Regions from separate parts of the Streptomyces sp. NPDC028314 genome, predicted to be linked through region 1. Evidence: riboswitches for the same ligand, from Rfam matches in the RefSeq annotation. Region 1 holds a riboswitch; each other region holds the start of a gene.
The links. Region 1 has a riboswitch for cyclic di-AMP ahead of ACZ4TG_RS21950 (M23 family metallopeptidase). Riboswitches for the same ligand answer to the same signal wherever they lie in the genome.
Positions count from the first base shown of each region.

Region 1 (5,421 bases):
CGCGCCGACGAACTGTGCCGCTTCGCGGTGCTGTTCGGCGACCCGCAGCTCGCCCTGACCGCCGTCCAGCGCGTCCTCGACGTCACCGCCGAGGAGGTGCAGGCCGTGGCCGCAGCCCGACTGCGCCCGGACAACCGCGCGGTGCTCGTGTACGAGCCCCTGGCCGCCGCCGAGTCCGCCGAGTCCGACGAGAACGAAGGGGCGGAGCAGTGAGCGACACCGCAGCCGTCACGATGACCTTCCACCCGCAGCCGCAGGCCGGCGAGGCCAGGCCGTGGGCCTTCCCCGCCCCCGAGCGCGGTGGGCTCCCCAACGGCCTGACCCTGCTGCGCTGCCACCGTCCGGGCCAGCAGGTCATCGCCGTCGAGATCAACCTCGCGGCCCCGCTGGACGCGGAACCCCAGGGTCTGGACGGGGTGGCCACCATCATGGCCCGCGCGCTGTCCGAGGGCACCGACAAGCGCTCCGCCGAGGAGTTCGCGGCGGAGCTGGAGCGCTGCGGCGCCACCCTCGACGCGCATGCCGACCACCCGGGCATCCGGGTCTCCCTGGAGGTCCCGGCCTCCCGCCTGGCGAAGGCCCTCGGCCTGCTCGCCGAGGCACTGCGCGCCCCGGCCTTCGCCGACGCCGAGGTCGACCGGCTGGTGCGCAACCGGCTCGACGAGATCCCGCACGAGCTGGCCAACCCGCAGCGCCGCGCCGCCAAGGAGCTCTCGAAGGAGCTCTTCCCGGCCACCCTGCGGATGTCCCGCCCGCGGCAGGGCACCGAGGAGACGGTCGCCCGCATCGACTCCGGGGCCGTACGCGCCTTCTACGAGGCCCACGTGCGCCCCGCGACCGCCACCGCGGTGGTCGTCGGCGACCTGACCGGGATCGACCTGGACGCCGTCCTGGCGGAGACCCTGGGCACCTGGACGGGCAACTCCGCCGAGCCCCTGCCCGTGCCGCCGGTGACCGCGGACGACAGCGGGCGCGTGGTCATCGTGGACCGGCCCGGAGCGGTCCAGACGCAGCTGCTGATCGGCCGGATCGGCGCGGACCGGCACGACCGCGTCTGGGCCGCCCAGGTGCTCGGCACGTATTGCCTCGGCGGCACCCTCACCTCCCGCCTGGACAAGGTGCTGCGCGAGGAGAAGGGGTACACGTACGGCGTGCGCGCCTTCGGCCAGGTGCTGCGTTCCACCGCCGACGGCAAGGGCGCCTCGATGCTCGCCATCAGCGGCTCCGTGGACACCCCCAACACCGGGCCGGCGCTGGAGGACCTCTGGAAGGTGCTGCGCGTCCTCTCGGAGGGCGGTCTGACGGACGCCGAACGGGACGTGGCGGTGCAGAACTTGGTGGGCGTCGCCCCGCTGAAGTTCGAGACGGCCGCCTCGGTCGCGGGCACCCTCGCCGACCAGGTCGAGCAGGAGCTGCCGGACGACTACCAGGCGCAGTTGTACGCCCAGCTCGCCGCCACCGGCACGGTGGAGGCGACCGCGGCGGTCGTGGGCGCCTTCCCGGTGGACCGGCTGGTGACGGTCCTGGTGGGCGACGCGTCGCAGATCGCTGAGCCCGTCCGGGCGCTCGGGATCGGTGACGTGACCGTGGTCTCCAACTGACCTGAAACCGAAGGGGCTCTGGCGGCTTGCCCGCCGGGGCCCCTTTTGTCCATTTAGTGGTGTGGTTGCTTGTATGTGGTGTGGCGTAGGTAACAAAAGCGCGCACCTGTTTGGCGATTGACTGATGATCCGCCTAGCGTCGGCCGTGCTGTTCGTCAGTTGTGCCCGCCGCACCCGCGGCACCGGACAGCGATCGCCGAGTCCCCGTCAGGCGCGAGCCTGGGGAGCCGGGGACCCACATGTGTCCCTGGGGTGAATCGGACCGCCTCGCAAGAGGGGGCCCGTAGGAGACCTTCCTGCTCCGAACCCGTCAGCTAACCCGGTAGGCGAGAAGGAAGGAAAGGATCAACCCCTTCATGGCGTTTGGCAGCAGTCGTGTGGCCGGTAAGCACCGTGGTTCCAGCCGTATGAGCCGCAAGACCGCCGGTTACGCCGGTATCGCGGCCCTCGCCACCACCGGCGTCGTGGGCACGCTGGCCGGCCCCGCGTTCGCCGCGGACCAGGCCGCCGCCCCCTCGATGGAGGACACCGGCCTGAACGCCGTCGTCGTCGCCGAGGACCTCCAGGGCGAGATCGAGGCGCAGGCCGAGTCGCAGCAGCGGGCCGCCGATGCCGCCGCCGTCAAGGCGCAGGCCGAGGCCGACGCCAAGCAGCGCGCCTCCGAGGCCAAGCGCTTCGCGGAGGCCAAGGCGAAGGCCGAGCGCGAGGCCGCCGAGCGCGCCGCCCGCGAGGAGGAGCGCAAGCGCCTCAACACCTTCGTCGCGCCCGTCGACGGCTCGTACATCAGCACCCAGTACCACGCCGGTGGCGGCATGTGGTCCTCCGGCAGCCACACGGGCATCGACTTCCACGCCGCCTCCGGCACCTCGGTCCACGCCGTGGGCGCGGGCACCATCGTCGAGGCCGGCTACGGCGGTGCGTACGGCAACAACGTCGTCATCAAGCACAACGACGGCACCTACACCCAGTACGGGCACATGTCCTCGCTGAGCGTCTCCGTCGGCCAGACGGTCACCCCGGGCCAGCAGATCGGCCTGTCGGGCTCCACCGGCAACTCCAGCGGCCCGCACCTGCACTTCGAGGCGCGCACCGGGGCCGGCTACGGCTCGGACATCGACCCGGCCGCGTACCTGCGCTCGCACGGCGTGGACGTCTGACCCGCACCGCACTTTCCGTCGAAGACCCCGGCTCGCCGAGCCGGGGTCTTCTTCGTTTTCGGCCAAATGTTTCGTATTGAGGGCCGCCTTCGGTAATTATCGTGTGTTGCAATAGAGTCGCAGCGCGGTCACGAAATCAAGCGGAGGTCCGGTCTTGCGAATTCCTGCGCACGCGGTATGCACAGCGATCCGCGACGACATCATCTCCGGAGTCTTCGGACCCGGCAGCCGCCTCACCGAGGAGGTGCTGGCCCGCCGGTACGGAGTCTCGCGCGTCCCGGTCCGCGAGGCGCTGCGCACCCTGGAGTCCGAGGGCTTCGTCACGACCCGCCGGCACGCGGGCGCCTGCGTGGCCGAGCCGACCGAGCAGGAGGCCGCCGACCTCCTGGAGGTGCGGATGCTGCTGGAGCCCCTGGCGGCGGCCAGAGCCGCCCGCCGGCGCACCGAGGCGCACCTGAAGGTGCTGCGCGGGCTGGTCAGGCTGGGGCAGGAGCGGGCCAGGAAGGGGCAGGGCGAGGATCTGCGGGCCCTGGGGGGATGGTTCCACGAGACGCTGGCCCAGGCCTCCGGCAGTCCCGGGCTGATCGCCCTGCTGACCCAGATGCGGCACAAGGTCGCCTGGATGTACTCGGTGGAGGCCCCGGTGCGGCCCGCGGAGTCCTGGGCGGAGCACGGCGCGATCGTGGACGCGGTGGCGCGCGGGGACGCCGAGCGGGCCCGGTCGCTCACCGCGCTGCACGCGGACCGCGCGGCGCAGGCGCACCGGCCGCGGGTGAGGACTTCGCAACCTGCCGTAAACATGGCGAGCGGCCGGCATTAACAGAGCCCGTATACAAAGGACGGATATCCGCGCGACACCGGGGCGATAAACGGAGTCGTGCAGATTTCCCCTGCGCGGATCATCGGAATTCCCGGACGGTATTTATCCGCGGGTGGGGGTGATTTCCGCAAGCGCGTGCGCGGGCGCCCCGCGGAAACAACGAAGCCGCGGCCCCCGCACCGGGGGCCGCGGCTTCGCCGCGTGTGCGGACCCGAAGGGGTCAGACCGTCTCCGGGAGCTCCTCGAGGCCCTCGGCGACGAGCTTCGCGAGGCGGTCCAGCGCGGCCTCGGCGCCCTCGGCCTCGGACGCGAGGACGATCTCCTCGCCACCCTGGGCGCCCAGGCCCAGAACCGCCAGCATGGAGGCGGCGTTGACGGGGTCGCCACCGGCCTTGGCGATGGTCACCGGGACGCCGGAAGCGGTCGTCGCCCGGACGAAGATCGAGGCGGGACGAGCGTGCAGGCCCTCGGCCCAGCCGACGTTGACGCGGCGCTCTGCCATGGTGATGCCCTTCAGGTGCTAACGGTTGTCTAGACCAGTCTCTCACGGCACCCGGAATGCTCGAACCGACCTTCGGCCCGAATTCGCCGCCGTTCGACCTTCCCCAGCTTGCACTGATTTGCCCCGGTGTGCCGCACGCGCCGCGCGAGCACCGTCCAGTGGATCCGCCCCTTAGGGTGTGCCCATGACCATCGAGTCGGACCCCTCGTACCCGGCGCACTGGGAAGCCGACGTCGTGCTCCGCGACGGCGGCACGGCCCGGATCCGGCCCATCACCACCGAGGACGCGGGCCGCCTGGTCAGCTTCTACGAACAGGTCTCCGACGAGTCGAAGTACTACCGGTTCTTCGCCCCCTACCCACGGCTCTCCGACCGCGACGTGCGCCGCTTCACCCACCACGACTTCGTGGACCGGGTCGGTCTCGCGGCAACCATCGGCGGGGAGTTCATCGGCACCGTCCGCTTCGACCGCATCGGCCCCGACGGCCGGCCCGCCTCCGTCCCGGCCGACGAGGCCGAGGTCGCCTTCCTCGTCCAGGACGCGCACCAGGGCCGCGGAGTCGCCTCCGCGCTGCTCGAACACATCGGCGCGGTGGCCCGGGAGCGCGGCATCCGCCGCTTCGTCGCCGAGGTGCTGCCCGCCAACACCAAGATGATCAAAGTGTTCACGGATGTCGGCTACCAGCAGAAGCGCAGCTTCGAGGACGGCTCCGTCCACCTCACCCTCGACCTCGAACCCACCGCCGAGTCCCTTGCCGTGCAGCGCGCCCGCGAGCAGCGCGCCGAGGCCCGCTCGGTCCAGCGGCTGCTGGCCCCCGGGTCCGTCGCGGTGATCGGGGTCAGCCGCTCCGGCGGGGGCGTGGGCGCCGCCGCGCTGCGCAACCTGCGCGACACCGGCTTCCACGGGCACCTGTACGCGGTCAACGAGGCCGCCTCCGCCGATCTGCTGGAGGGCGTACGGGCCTACCGCGCCGTCGCCGACATCGGCGCCCCGGTCGACCTCGCGGTGGTCGCCGTCCCGGCGGAGCGGGTCCCGGACGTGGTCGCCGCGTGCGGGGAGCACGGGGTGCAGGGGCTGGTGGTGCTCTCCGCCGGATACGGGGAGAGCGGCCCGGTGGGGCTGGAGCGGCAGCGCGAACTGGTGCGGCAGGTGCGCTCGTACGGGATGCGGCTCATCGGCCCGAACGCCTTCGGGGTGATCAACACGGCGCCGGAGGTGGAGCTGAACGCCTCGCTGGCCCCGACGCCGGTCTCCGCGCGCGGCCGGATCGGCCTGTTCACCCAGTCCGGCGCCATCGGCATCGCCCTGCTGTCGGGGCTCCTGCGGCGGGGCGAGGGACT
Region 1 covers NZ_JBVHTP010000009.1:238,264-243,684, reverse strand. Annotated here, with positions in the region: gene ACZ4TG_RS21960 (M16 family metallopeptidase) at 1-213, shown strand, start outside; gene ACZ4TG_RS21955 (M16 family metallopeptidase) at 234-1,601, shown strand; cyclic di-AMP (ydaO/yuaA leader) riboswitch at 1,786-1,944, shown strand; gene ACZ4TG_RS21950 (M23 family metallopeptidase) at 1,958-2,758, shown strand; gene ACZ4TG_RS21945 (GntR family transcriptional regulator) at 2,913-3,578, shown strand; gene ACZ4TG_RS21940 (HPr family phosphocarrier protein) at 3,799-4,080, opposite strand; gene ACZ4TG_RS21935 (bifunctional acetate--CoA ligase family protein/GNAT family N-acetyltransferase) at 4,265-5,421, shown strand, end outside.

Region 2 (5,421 bases), on a different contig from region 1:
CGATCTCCGCGAGCACGCTGGAGTGGCCCATCCAGGTCAGGCGCAGACCGCTGACCGGCGGCTTGGCCAGCTCGGCGAGGGTGGTCGGGTACACCGGGATCGGGCCGGCCGGGCTGCGCCGGACCCGCTGCTCCTTGTGGAAGTAGATCTTGGCGAACTCCACCATCGACCCGGAGGGCCTGGTGCGGGCGCCGACCGGGTTCTGGAAGACGCCGTCGGCGAAGTTCGGCGAGCGGCGGATCCGCTCCATCCGGGCGCCGGACGGGTCCGCGCCGAAGGCTTCGGGCCGCAGGGCGCGCAGCCGGGGACGCAGGGGACGGGAGCCGGTCAAGGCGCCTCCTGGGAGGATGGGGGCAGGACGGTCGTACGTCTACGACCATCCCAACGCACACCACCCCCGAAGGATTCCGCTTCCGGCCACCGATCCGCCCGGCGTGTCGCCCCCGACGTGTCGCCGCCCGGCCCCCCGGCCCGGCGCGCCGTGCGGCCTACAGCGGCATCAGGTCGGGCCGCTTCGCCTCGACGTGGTCCCCGGAGGACTCCCCGCGCAGCCGCCGCCCGATCCACGGGACCAGGTGTTCGCGGGCCCACTGGATGTTGTCCCGGGTCACGTCCACGGATCCGCGCGGACGCTCCGGCGGCCACGGCTGGTCCGGGTCGGTCGGCACGTCCAGGCCGAGCACCTGCGCGGCGCGCAGCGCGACCCGGGTGTGCCCCTCGGGCGAGAGGTGCAGCCGGTCGCCGTCCCAGGCGCGGCGGTCCTGTACGGACTTCAGCGACCAGAGGTCGAGCACCGGGCAGCCGTACCGGTCGGCGATGGCGCGCACGTGTGCGCTGTACGTGGCCACCTTGCCCCGGAGGTGCTTGAGGACCGGCACGCCCCGGGTGTCGAACCCCGTGGTGATCATGACCAGGCCGACGGCGCCGGCGAGGTCGGCCACGGCCGCCTCGAACCGCTCCGCCACGTCGTCCGGGTCGCTGCCGGGCCGGATGATGTCGTTGCCACCCGCGCAGAAGGTGACCAGGTCAGGTGCGAGGGCCTTGGCCCTGGGTACCTGCTCGGCCACGATCTGGTCGAGGAGCTTCCCCCGCACCGCCAGGTTCGCGTACCGGAAATCGTGTTCCGCCCGCTGATCGGCCAGGAGTACGGCCAGCCGGTCCGCCCAGCCGAGGTACGAATCCCCGGGTCCCGGGTCCCCTACGCCCTCGGTGAAGCTGTCCCCGATCGCCGCGTACGAGCCGATGGTCTTGAGTGTCGTCGTCGTCGCTGCCACAGCACCACATCCTTCACCCCCGTACGCAACCTACGCCAACGTAATGAGGGGTTGACGGACCGTGATCTATCCCACCATGCACATGCGGAATAAGGAACGCGTGAGGCCGGGACCCCCCTCGGGTCCCGGCCTCACGCGTGTCCCCGCTCCTGCGGGCGGTGCGTCAGATGCTGACGCCCTTCGAGCGCAGGTAGCTCAGCGGGCTGATGTCCGAGCCGTACGACGGGCCCGTGCGGATCTCGAAGTGGAGGTGCGGGCCGGTCACGTTGCCGGTGGCGCCGGAGAGCCCGATGCGCTGTCCGCCGGTGACGCTCTGGCCGACCGAGACGGAGAGCTGGGACAGGTGGCCGTACTGCGAGTACTTGCCGTCCGCGTGCCGGATCACGACCTCGTTGCCGTACGCGCCGCCCCAGCCGGCGGAGACCACGGTGCCCGCGCCGACGGCCTTGACGGTGGTGCCGGTGCTCGCGATGAAGTCGACACCGGTGTGGTAACCGGAAGACCACATGGCGCCGGCGGTCTTGTACTGGGTGGAGATCCCGCCGCTGACCGGGGCCACGAATCCGGTGCCCGTGGAGGCGCCCCCGGAGGTCTTGCCGCTCTGCTGCTGCGAGCCGCCGGACGTCCCCGCGGCGGAGTCGCCACCGGAGCCCGCCTCGGAGGAACCCTGATCGGCGCTGGAGGAACGCTCGGCCGGCTTCGGGGCGGTACGGGCCTTCTTGGCGGGAGCGGGAGCGGGGGCGGGAGCCGGGGCGGACTCGGCGGGCGCGGGCCGCGTCGGCGCGGCCTCGCCCGGCGCGCCCAGGGTCAGCTTCAGGCCCGGGTGGATCAGGGAGGGGTCGGTGCCGACGGCGTCGCGGTTGTCGGCGTACAGCTGCTCCCAGCCGCCGGACAGGTGGCGCTCGGCGGCGATCTTCGAGAGGTAGTCGCCCGGCACGACCGTGTAGAGGGTCGGGGCGGCCTGCGCGGCGGCGGGCGCCGCCTGGAGGGAAGCCGGAGGCTGCGCCGCCTGCGGGACCGAAGCGGCGGGGGCGACGGCCGGGGCCGCGGCCGGAGCGGCGGCGTGGGCTCCCGCGGCACCCATCAGCGGCAGGGCGAGCGCCGCGCCTCCGGTGCCCGCGACGGCGAACCCGCGGGATATCGAACGGGACTTCGGACGGCGGTGCTTACCCTTTGCAGGCATGGCGAATTCCTCTCCGTCGCCTGCGAGGTGAGCTGTCGGGTTCGGACTGGAGATGTCCGGCCGTACCTCGGCGTCGGCCTCGACGACGGGTGTACGGCTTCACCCCGAGCCGTCCGGAGACATGATCCGGAACGGCGGCTTACCTGGTTCCCCCGCTCCTGCCGCGCGCGTGAATAGTCGGGTGCGGTTCCCGGGCGGCGGCAGGATTAGGCGGTCCACCCGGATCGATCGCGAAGGTAATCCAGTACGGCCGCACACAACAAGCCGCGAATTCCCTGACGGAATCGCAGGCATGAGGGATCGACGGAATTCCCGTCACCCTCCGTCCATTCCGGACCAGCAACAACCGCCGCCACAGGGCAATTCGTCTTTCGCGATCAGGCACGCACGGTCACCGTATGATCTGGCTCACGGGGCCTGGCGCGATCTCGCCTCCCTTTATGGCAAGTTGTTCCCAAGCAGTGCAATTCGGACACGCCACGACGACACGGAGGAGCCCCCTTGACCCAGCAGATACCCCAGACCCCGTCAGCGGCGCCCGAACTGTCCGGTGTGCGCAACTTCCGTGACGTGGGCGGGCTGCCGACCGCCGACGGACGGAGGGTCAGGTCAGGACGACTCTTCCGAAGCGGACATCTGGCACATGCCACCGAAACCGATGCAGAGTTCCTCGGATCGCTCGGCCTCCACACCGTCTTCGACTTCCGCAACGATGCCGATCACGCACTGGAGGGCCCGGATGTGGAACTGCCCGGTGTCCGGAACCTGAACATTCCGCTCTCGGATCCGGCCGACGGCCGGGAGTTCTGGAAAATGGTCCGCGACGGCGATCTCGGCCAACTGCGCACCCTCCTGGGCGACGGGAAGGCCGCCACCCGGATGGCGAACTCGTACCGCGTGATCATCCGGGAGCGGACCTCCGAGCACAGCCGGGTCGTGCACGCCCTCGCCGAGGACAGCGTCCCGGCCCTGATGCACTGCGCGGCCGGCAAGGACCGGGCCGGCCTGTCGGTCGCCGTGACCCTCCTCGCCCTGGGCGTGGAGCGCGAGGCGATCGTCGCCGACTACCTGGAGTCCAACGCCCCGCACAACCGGTACCGGGTACGCCGCGGCAGCGACGCGCCCGAGGCCCGCTCCCCCGAGGTGATGGAACTGCTCGCCCCGCTCTTCGACGCCCGCGCCGACTACCTCGTCGCGGCCTTCGAAACGATCGACGAGACCTGGGGCGGGGTGGAGCCCTACCTGGCGGAGGGCCTCGGGCTGACGCCCGAGACCCTCGACCGGCTGCGGAACCGGCTCCTCGCCTAGGGCCGTCTCCTTCGGATCCTGCCCGGAGCAGGCCGTCAGCGGTTGCCGACGGCCTGCTTCACGAGGGTCCTGCCGAAGTCCCACATCAGCGCGCCCCCGCCGTGCGCCTCGTCCATGACCTCGCGGAAGGCGCCCACGAACCGGTCGACGTCCCGCTCGTCCACGATCAGCGGCGGAATGAGCTTGATGACCTCCAGGTGGTCACCGGAGACCTGCGTGAGGATCCGGTGCTTCTGGAGCAGCGGCACCACGACCATCTGCGCGAAGAGCCCCTTGCGGGCGGCCTGGAGCATGGTCCACCGGCTGCGGAGCCCGAGCGAGGACGGCCGGCCGAACTCGATGCCGATCATCAGCCCGCGGCCCCGCACCTCGTGCAGCAGCTCGTACTCGTCGACCAGGGCGGCGAGCCGCCCGCGCAGCAGGTCGCCCATCGCGCGGGCGTTGGCCACCACCCCTTCGTCGTCCATCACCGAGAGGACCGCGAGGCCGGCCGCCATGGCCTGCGCGTTGGAACCGAAGCTCGCGGAGTGCACCAGCACCCGGTCCATCGACGAGTAGACCTTCTTGAAGATCCAGTCCTTGCCCAGGGTGGCGCCGACGGGCACGTAGCCCCCGGAGAGTGCCTTGGCCACGCACACCAGGTCCGGCTCCACGCCGGGTTCGTTCTGGTACGCGTAGAAGTCGCCGGTACGTCCGAGGCCGGTCTGCACCTCGTCCGCGATCAGCAGCGCCTTGTGCCGGCGCAGCAGCTCCTGCGCTGCGAGCAGGAACCCCGGCGGGGCGGCGAGGACGCCCTTGCCCTGGATCGGCTCGACCACGAAGGCGGCCACGTCACCGCGCCGCAGCTCCCGCTCCAGGGCGGCCAGGTCGCCGAGCGCGATCTTCGTGTCGGGCAGCAGCGGGGCGAAGCCGTCCCGGAAGCCGCCTTCCCCGTTGACCGAGAGGGAGCCGGTGGTGAGCCCGTGGAAGGCGTGGTCGCAGTAGAGGACCCTGGGGCGCCCGGTGGCGTACCGGGCGAACTTCAGGGCCGTCTCCACTGCCTCGGTGCCGCTGTTGCCGAAGAAGACCCGGTCCAGGTGGGGGCTGTACGACAGCAGCTTCTCGGCCAGCAGCCCGGGCAGCGGCTGGCAGTCGAAGCGGGTGAGGTCGGCGAGCTGGGCGTCGAGGACGTCGTGCAGGGCGCGCCGGACCACCGGGTGGTGCCGGCCCAGGCCCATCACTCCGAACCCGGCGAGCATGTCGAGGTAGTCGTTGCCCTCGGCGTCCCAGAAGTGGGCCCCTTCGGCCCGCTCGTAGACCTTGTCGAAGCCGATGGTGTGCAGCATCCGCGGCAGCTGGTGGTTGAGGTGGCGGGCGTGCAGCTCGTACCGCTCCCCGCCGCGTTCGGCCAGCAGGGCGCCGAGGTCGAAGCCCTTGCCGCGGCCGCGCCCGTCCGCCTCCCCCGCCCGGCCCTCGTGGCCGGCGCTCACGCCGACGCGTCCCGGTTGCCGCCGATCGTCTCCCGGGCCGCGCGCAGGGACTCCTTGAGCGAGCCCATGGTGGCGAGGACGGCGGTGGGCTCGTAGCCGCAGTGCGCCATGCAGTTCGCGCAGCGCGGGTCCTTCCCGCGGCCGTACTTGCTCCAGTCGGTGTCGTTGATCAGTTCCCGGTACGTGG
Region 2 covers NZ_JBVHTP010000006.1:142,581-148,001, reverse strand. Annotated here, with positions in the region: gene ACZ4TG_RS16135 (MBL fold metallo-hydrolase) at 1-331, opposite strand, end outside; gene ACZ4TG_RS16130 (SGNH/GDSL hydrolase family protein) at 489-1,274, opposite strand; gene ACZ4TG_RS16125 (M23 family metallopeptidase) at 1,438-2,457, opposite strand; cyclic di-AMP (ydaO/yuaA leader) riboswitch at 2,462-2,647, opposite strand; gene ACZ4TG_RS16120 (tyrosine-protein phosphatase) at 2,959-3,765, shown strand; gene ACZ4TG_RS16115 (aspartate aminotransferase family protein) at 3,801-5,234, opposite strand; gene hpnH (adenosyl-hopene transferase HpnH) at 5,231-5,421, opposite strand, start outside.
Region 2: linked by a shared signal. The riboswitch ahead of ACZ4TG_RS16125 (M23 family metallopeptidase) and the one ahead of ACZ4TG_RS21950 (M23 family metallopeptidase) in region 1 are both predicted to bind cyclic di-AMP.

Region 3 (5,421 bases), on a different contig from region 1:
CGGCCTACGCCTGGCTGCGCGAGCACGCGCCGGTGCACCGCACCAAGCTCCCCAGCGGGGTCGAGGCCTGGCTGGTCACCCGGTACGCGGACGCCCGCCAGGCCCTCGCCGACCAGCGGCTCAGCAAGAACCCCGCGCACCACGCGGAGCCGGCGCACGCCAAGGGCAAGACCGGGATTCCGGGGGAGCGCAAGGCGGAGCTGATGACGCACCTGCTGAACATCGACCCGCCGGACCACACCAGGCTGCGGCGGCTCGTGTCGAAGGCGTTCACCCCGCGCCGGGTCGCGGAGTTCACCCCGCGCGTCCAGGAGCTCACCGACCAGCTCATCGACCGGTTCGCGGAAAGGGGGGAGGCGGATCTCATCCACGAGTTCGCCTTCCCGCTGCCCATCTACGCCATCTGCGAGATGCTCGGGGTACCGCGCGAGGACCAGGACGACTTCCGCGACTGGGCCGGGATGATGATCCGCCACGGCGGCGGGCCGCGCGGCGGAGTGGCCCGTTCGGTGAAGCAGATGCGGACCTACCTCGGGGAACTCATCCACCGCAAACGTGACGATCTGGGCAATGACCTGATCTCGGATCTGATCCGGGCCAGCGATCACGGCGACCACCTGACGGAGGCCGAGGCCACCGCGATGGCCTTCATCCTGCTCTTCGCCGGCTTCGAGACGACCGTGAACCTCATCGGGAACGGCGTCCACTCCCTCTTCATGAACCCGGAGCAGCGCGAGCGCCTCCAGGCCTCCCTCGCCGCCGGCGAACGCGGGCTGCTGGAGACCGGGGTCGAGGAGCTGCTGCGCTACGACGGCCCCGTGGAGCTGGCCACCTGGCGGTTCGCCACCGAGCCGTTCGTCCTCGGGGGCCGCGACATCGCGGCCGGAGACCCGGTGCTGGTGGTCCTCGCGGCCGCCGACCGGGACCCCGAGCGGTTCGCGGAGCCGGACACCCTGGACCTGTCCCGGAGTGACAATCAGCACCTCGGATACGGGCACGGCATCCACTACTGCCTCGGCGCTCCGCTCGCCCGGCTGGAGGGCCAGACGGCGCTCGCGACTTTGCTGATGCGTCTGCCAGATCTGGAACTCGCTGTTCCGCCCGCGGACCTGCGGTGGCGGGGCGGGCTCATCATGCGTGGCCTGCGCACCCTTCCGGTCCGCTTCACACCCCGAAACAACTGAGTTCCGACCGGCACCCGCCTGACTGAAGGTCAGTTTTCGACCGAACTTGTAACGAACGTGCCAAGGCCGCTAGGTTCTGCCGTTACCCCGCCGTTATGCGAAAGGTACAGCCTCATGCGTTCCGGGAACGGCCGCCACAGACGCCCCAAGCAGATACCCGCACTTGTCGTCACCGCCGGAGTCACCGGCTCCGCCCTGGCCCTGCCGCTGCTCGCGGCGACCGGCGCGAGCGCGGCAGACGCCCCCACGTGGGACAAGGTCGCCGAGTGCGAGAGCGGCGGAACCTGGAGCGCCAACTTCGGCAGCGGCGCGTACGGCGGGCTGCAGTTCACCCAGGAGCAGTGGAACGCCCACGGCGGCCTCGCCTACGCGGCGCGCCCCGACCTCGCCAGCCGCTCCCAGCAGATCGCCGTCGCCGAACAGGTGCTGGCCGCCCAGGGCCCCCAGGCGTGGTCGCAGTGCGGCGCCTCGGCCGGGCTGACCCAGCAGGGGCCGGCCGCCGAGGTGGACCCGGGCCGGGCCGAGGCGCCCGGGCCGATCGCGCCCACCCCGTCCCGCCCCGACGCGTCCGTGCCGAAGACCGGCTCCACCCCGGCCACGGACTTCGGGGCCCCGACCCCGGTCGCCCCGGTCCCCGGGCTGCCCAGCCCGACCGGCACGCCGTCCTTCACGCTGCCCGACATCCCGCTCGCGCCCCACAGCGGACTGCCCGTCATGCCCGACCCGGACCCGACCGTGCCGGCTCCGGAGCTCCCGGGCACCCCCACCGCGACGCCGCCCGCGGACCCGGCGGCCCCGGTCCTCCCGACGGCCCCGTCCGCCCCGACGGACCCGGCCACCCCGGTGCTCCCGGGCGCCCCTTCGACCCCCGCCGACCCGACCGCGACGCCCTCGGCCCCGGCGGGGAGCCCGGCCGACTCCGCGGCGGACGGCGGCGGCAAGCACCGCGGCCCGGCCGCGATCGAGACCCCGCCCGCCGCGCCCGCGGCCGCGCCGAAGCCCACGTACACGGTGAAGTCGGGCGACAGCCTGGCCGCCATCGCGGACGCCAAGGGACTCAAGGGGGGCTGGAACGCGCTCTACGAGGCCAACGAGCAGGTCATCGGCAAGGACGCGGACCTCATCAAGCCCGGCCAGAACCTGGATCTAACCAAGTAATAGGGGCAGTTCGGCCACCCGGAAAGATCCAAATGTCCGGTATATCTAAGTGAGACATGCGTCTCTTCCGGTCAACTGGCGTGTCTCGTACCGAAGCTTCCGCAAACCCGGCCCTCACCTGCGCAAACGTCCCTAAGCGGAACGCAAGTAGGGCTGTTTCCCCCCGATGTCGCGCGTTGAACATCGGGGGGAGACCTGTCTACCTTCTGAATCGCTCGCCACCGCGGGCCTCTTCGACCGCATCGCCGAATCCTGCCGGCGGACGGAGAGAACAGTCGTCGCGTAAAGCGCCGGAGGCAGGAGCGGGGGAACCAAGGTAAGCGCCGGGACCGGCCATTGAGAGATGGTCACGGAACCGGCTAGGGGTTAAGTCACGCGCTAGGCCGCGTGACCGGGCAACTCACTCGCCCGAACCCGACAGCTCACCTCGTAGGCGTCGGTGAGGAGAAACTCCATGCTGCTTTCCGGCAAGGGCAAGCACCGCCGCGCCTCCAAGGCCGCCCGCATCGTCACGCTCGCCGGTGTCGCCGGTGTCGCCGTCGCGGCGCCCCTGATGGCCGCGGGCTCGGCTTCCGCCGCGACCGCCTCCGAGTGGGACAAGGTCGCCGCCTGCGAGTCCGGCGGCAACTGGTCCATCAACACGGGCAACGGCTACTACGGCGGCGTGCAGTTCTCGGCGTCCACCTGGGCCGCCTACGGCGGCAAGGCGTACGCGGCGCAGGCCAACCAGGCCTCCAAGGCGCAGCAGATAGCCATCGCGGAGAAGGTCCTCAAGGGCCAGGGCAAGGGCGCCTGGCCGTCCTGTGGCGTGGGCCTGTCGAACTCCTCCTACAGCGGCGGCGGCTCGGCCGAGGCTCCCAAGCCGAAGCCGAAGCCCGAGGCGAAGAAGCAGGAAGCCGCTCCGAAGAAGCAGCAGGCGGCGCCGAAGAAGGAGTCCCGCTCCGAGGCCTCCGTCACCACCCGCTCCGAGCGTTCCGAGGCCGTCCCGGCCCCGACGAAGGCCCCCAAGACCGAGGCCCCGAAGACCGGCAACGGCTCGTACGAGGTCAAGTCGGGCGACACCCTGGGCACCATCGCCGAGGCGAACGGCGTCAAGGGCGGCTGGGAGAAGGTCTTCGAGCTGAACAAGGACATCGTCGACGATGCCGACCTGATCTTCCCCGGCCAGAAGCTGAAGCTCAGCTGAATGCCGCGGTAACACCGCATCACCTCACCGCCCGGCGCGTATTCCCCCACGCGCCGGGCGGTGGTGCGTTCCCCGCCGGGCACCGAACGATCAAGAGTCCTATGTCCTGGAAGAGGGGTATTCGGGCCCTTTTTCGTCCCAGGACCCGGGCGGTCGGCCGGCCCAGTGCCCGGAGCCGGTTAGGCTCTAGCTCGGCAGGCCGTCCCACGGTCCCAAGCCACCGCACACCCAGCGTCACATCCCAGAAGGAGATGCTCGTGCCGTCCATCGACGTCGTCGTAGCCCGGGAAATCCTGGACTCCCGAGGCAACCCCACGGTCGAGGTCGAGGTTGGCCTCGACGATGGCAGCACCGGTCGTGCTGCAGTTCCGTCCGGCGCCTCCACCGGTGCATTCGAGGCCATCGAGCTCCGTGACGGTGACCCCAACCGTTACATGGGCAAGGGCGTCGAAAAGGCCGTCCTCGCCGTCATCGAGCAGATCGGCCCGGAGCTCGTCGGCTACGACGCCACCGAGCAGCGCCTGATCGACCAGGCCATGTTCGACCTGGACGCCACCGACAACAAGGGCTCGCTCGGCGCCAACGCCATCCTCGGCGTCTCCCTGGCCGTCGCGCACGCCGCGTCCGAGGCCTCGGACCTCCCCCTCTTCCGCTACCTCGGCGGCCCGAACGCGCACCTGCTGCCCGTTCCGATGATGAACATCCTCAACGGTGGGTCGCACGCCGACTCCAACGTGGACATCCAGGAGTTCATGATCGCCCCGATCGGCGCGGAGTCCTTCTCCGAGGCGCTGCGCTGGGGTGCCGAGGTCTACCACACCCTCAAGAAGGTCCTGCACACCAAGGGCCTCTCCACCGGCCTGGGCGACGAGGGCGGCTTCGCCCCGAACCTGGAGTCCAACCGCGCCGCGCTCGACCTCATCGTCGAGGCCATCAAGCAGGCCGGCTACACCCCGGGCAAGGACATCGCGCTCGCGCTCGACGTCGCCGCGTCCGAGTTCTACAAGGACGGCAAGTACGAGTTCGAGGGCCAGTCCCGCTCGGCCGCCGAGATGACCGAGTACTACGAGGAGCTCGTCTCCGCGTACCCGCTGGTCTCCATCGAGGACCCGCTGTACGAGGACGACTGGGCCGGCTGGAAGGTCATCACCGACCGCCTCGGCGCCAAGGTCCAGATCGTCGGCGACGACCTCTTCGTCACCAACCCCGAACGTCTGGCCCGCGGCATCGAGGAGGGCTCCGCGAACGCCCTGCTCGTCAAGGTCAACCAGATCGGTTCGCTGACCGAGACCCTCGACGCCGTCGAGATGGCCCAGCGCAACGGCTTCAAGTGCATGATGTCGCACCGCTCCGGCGAGACCGAGGACGTCACCATCGCCGACCTCGCGGTCGCCGTGAACTGCGGCCAGATCAAGACCGGCGCCCCGGCCCGCTCGGACCGCGTCGCCAAGTACAACCAGCTGCTGCGCATCGAGGAGATCCTCGACGACGCCGCGGTGTACGCGGGCCGCAGCGCGTTCCCGCGCTTCAAGGGCTAACCACGCCCTAGCCTCCGTACGTCCCCGCACTCGGTCCCGTACCGTGTGCGGGGACGTATTGCGTAGTGCGCATATAGGGGAGGCGGGACCATGGCCGGGAACCGGGATCGGTTCTCCACCTTCTCGACCGCGACCAGGCTCAAGGCACTCGGCGAACGGACCGCGGCGCACGTCTACCGCTCGCAGTCGCGCCGCCAGGTCCGCCGCAGCCGGCTCACCGGCCGGGCCGCACTCCTGGTGCTGGTCCTCTGTACCCTGGTCGTCGCCCTCGCGTATCCGATGCGCCAGTACGTATCCCAGCGCTCGGAGATCGCGGAGCAGCAGCGGGCCGCCGACGACGCGCGCCAGCGCCTCG
Region 3 covers NZ_JBVHTP010000008.1:83,586-89,006, reverse strand. Annotated here, with positions in the region: gene ACZ4TG_RS19500 (cytochrome P450 family protein) at 1-1,184, shown strand, start outside; gene ACZ4TG_RS19495 (LysM peptidoglycan-binding domain-containing protein) at 1,299-2,342, shown strand; cyclic di-AMP (ydaO/yuaA leader) riboswitch at 2,621-2,793, shown strand; gene ACZ4TG_RS19490 (transglycosylase family protein) at 2,797-3,528, shown strand; gene eno (phosphopyruvate hydratase) at 3,780-5,066, shown strand; gene ACZ4TG_RS19480 (FtsB family cell division protein) at 5,157-5,421, shown strand, end outside.
Region 3: linked by a shared signal. The riboswitch ahead of ACZ4TG_RS19490 (transglycosylase family protein) and the one ahead of ACZ4TG_RS21950 (M23 family metallopeptidase) in region 1 are both predicted to bind cyclic di-AMP.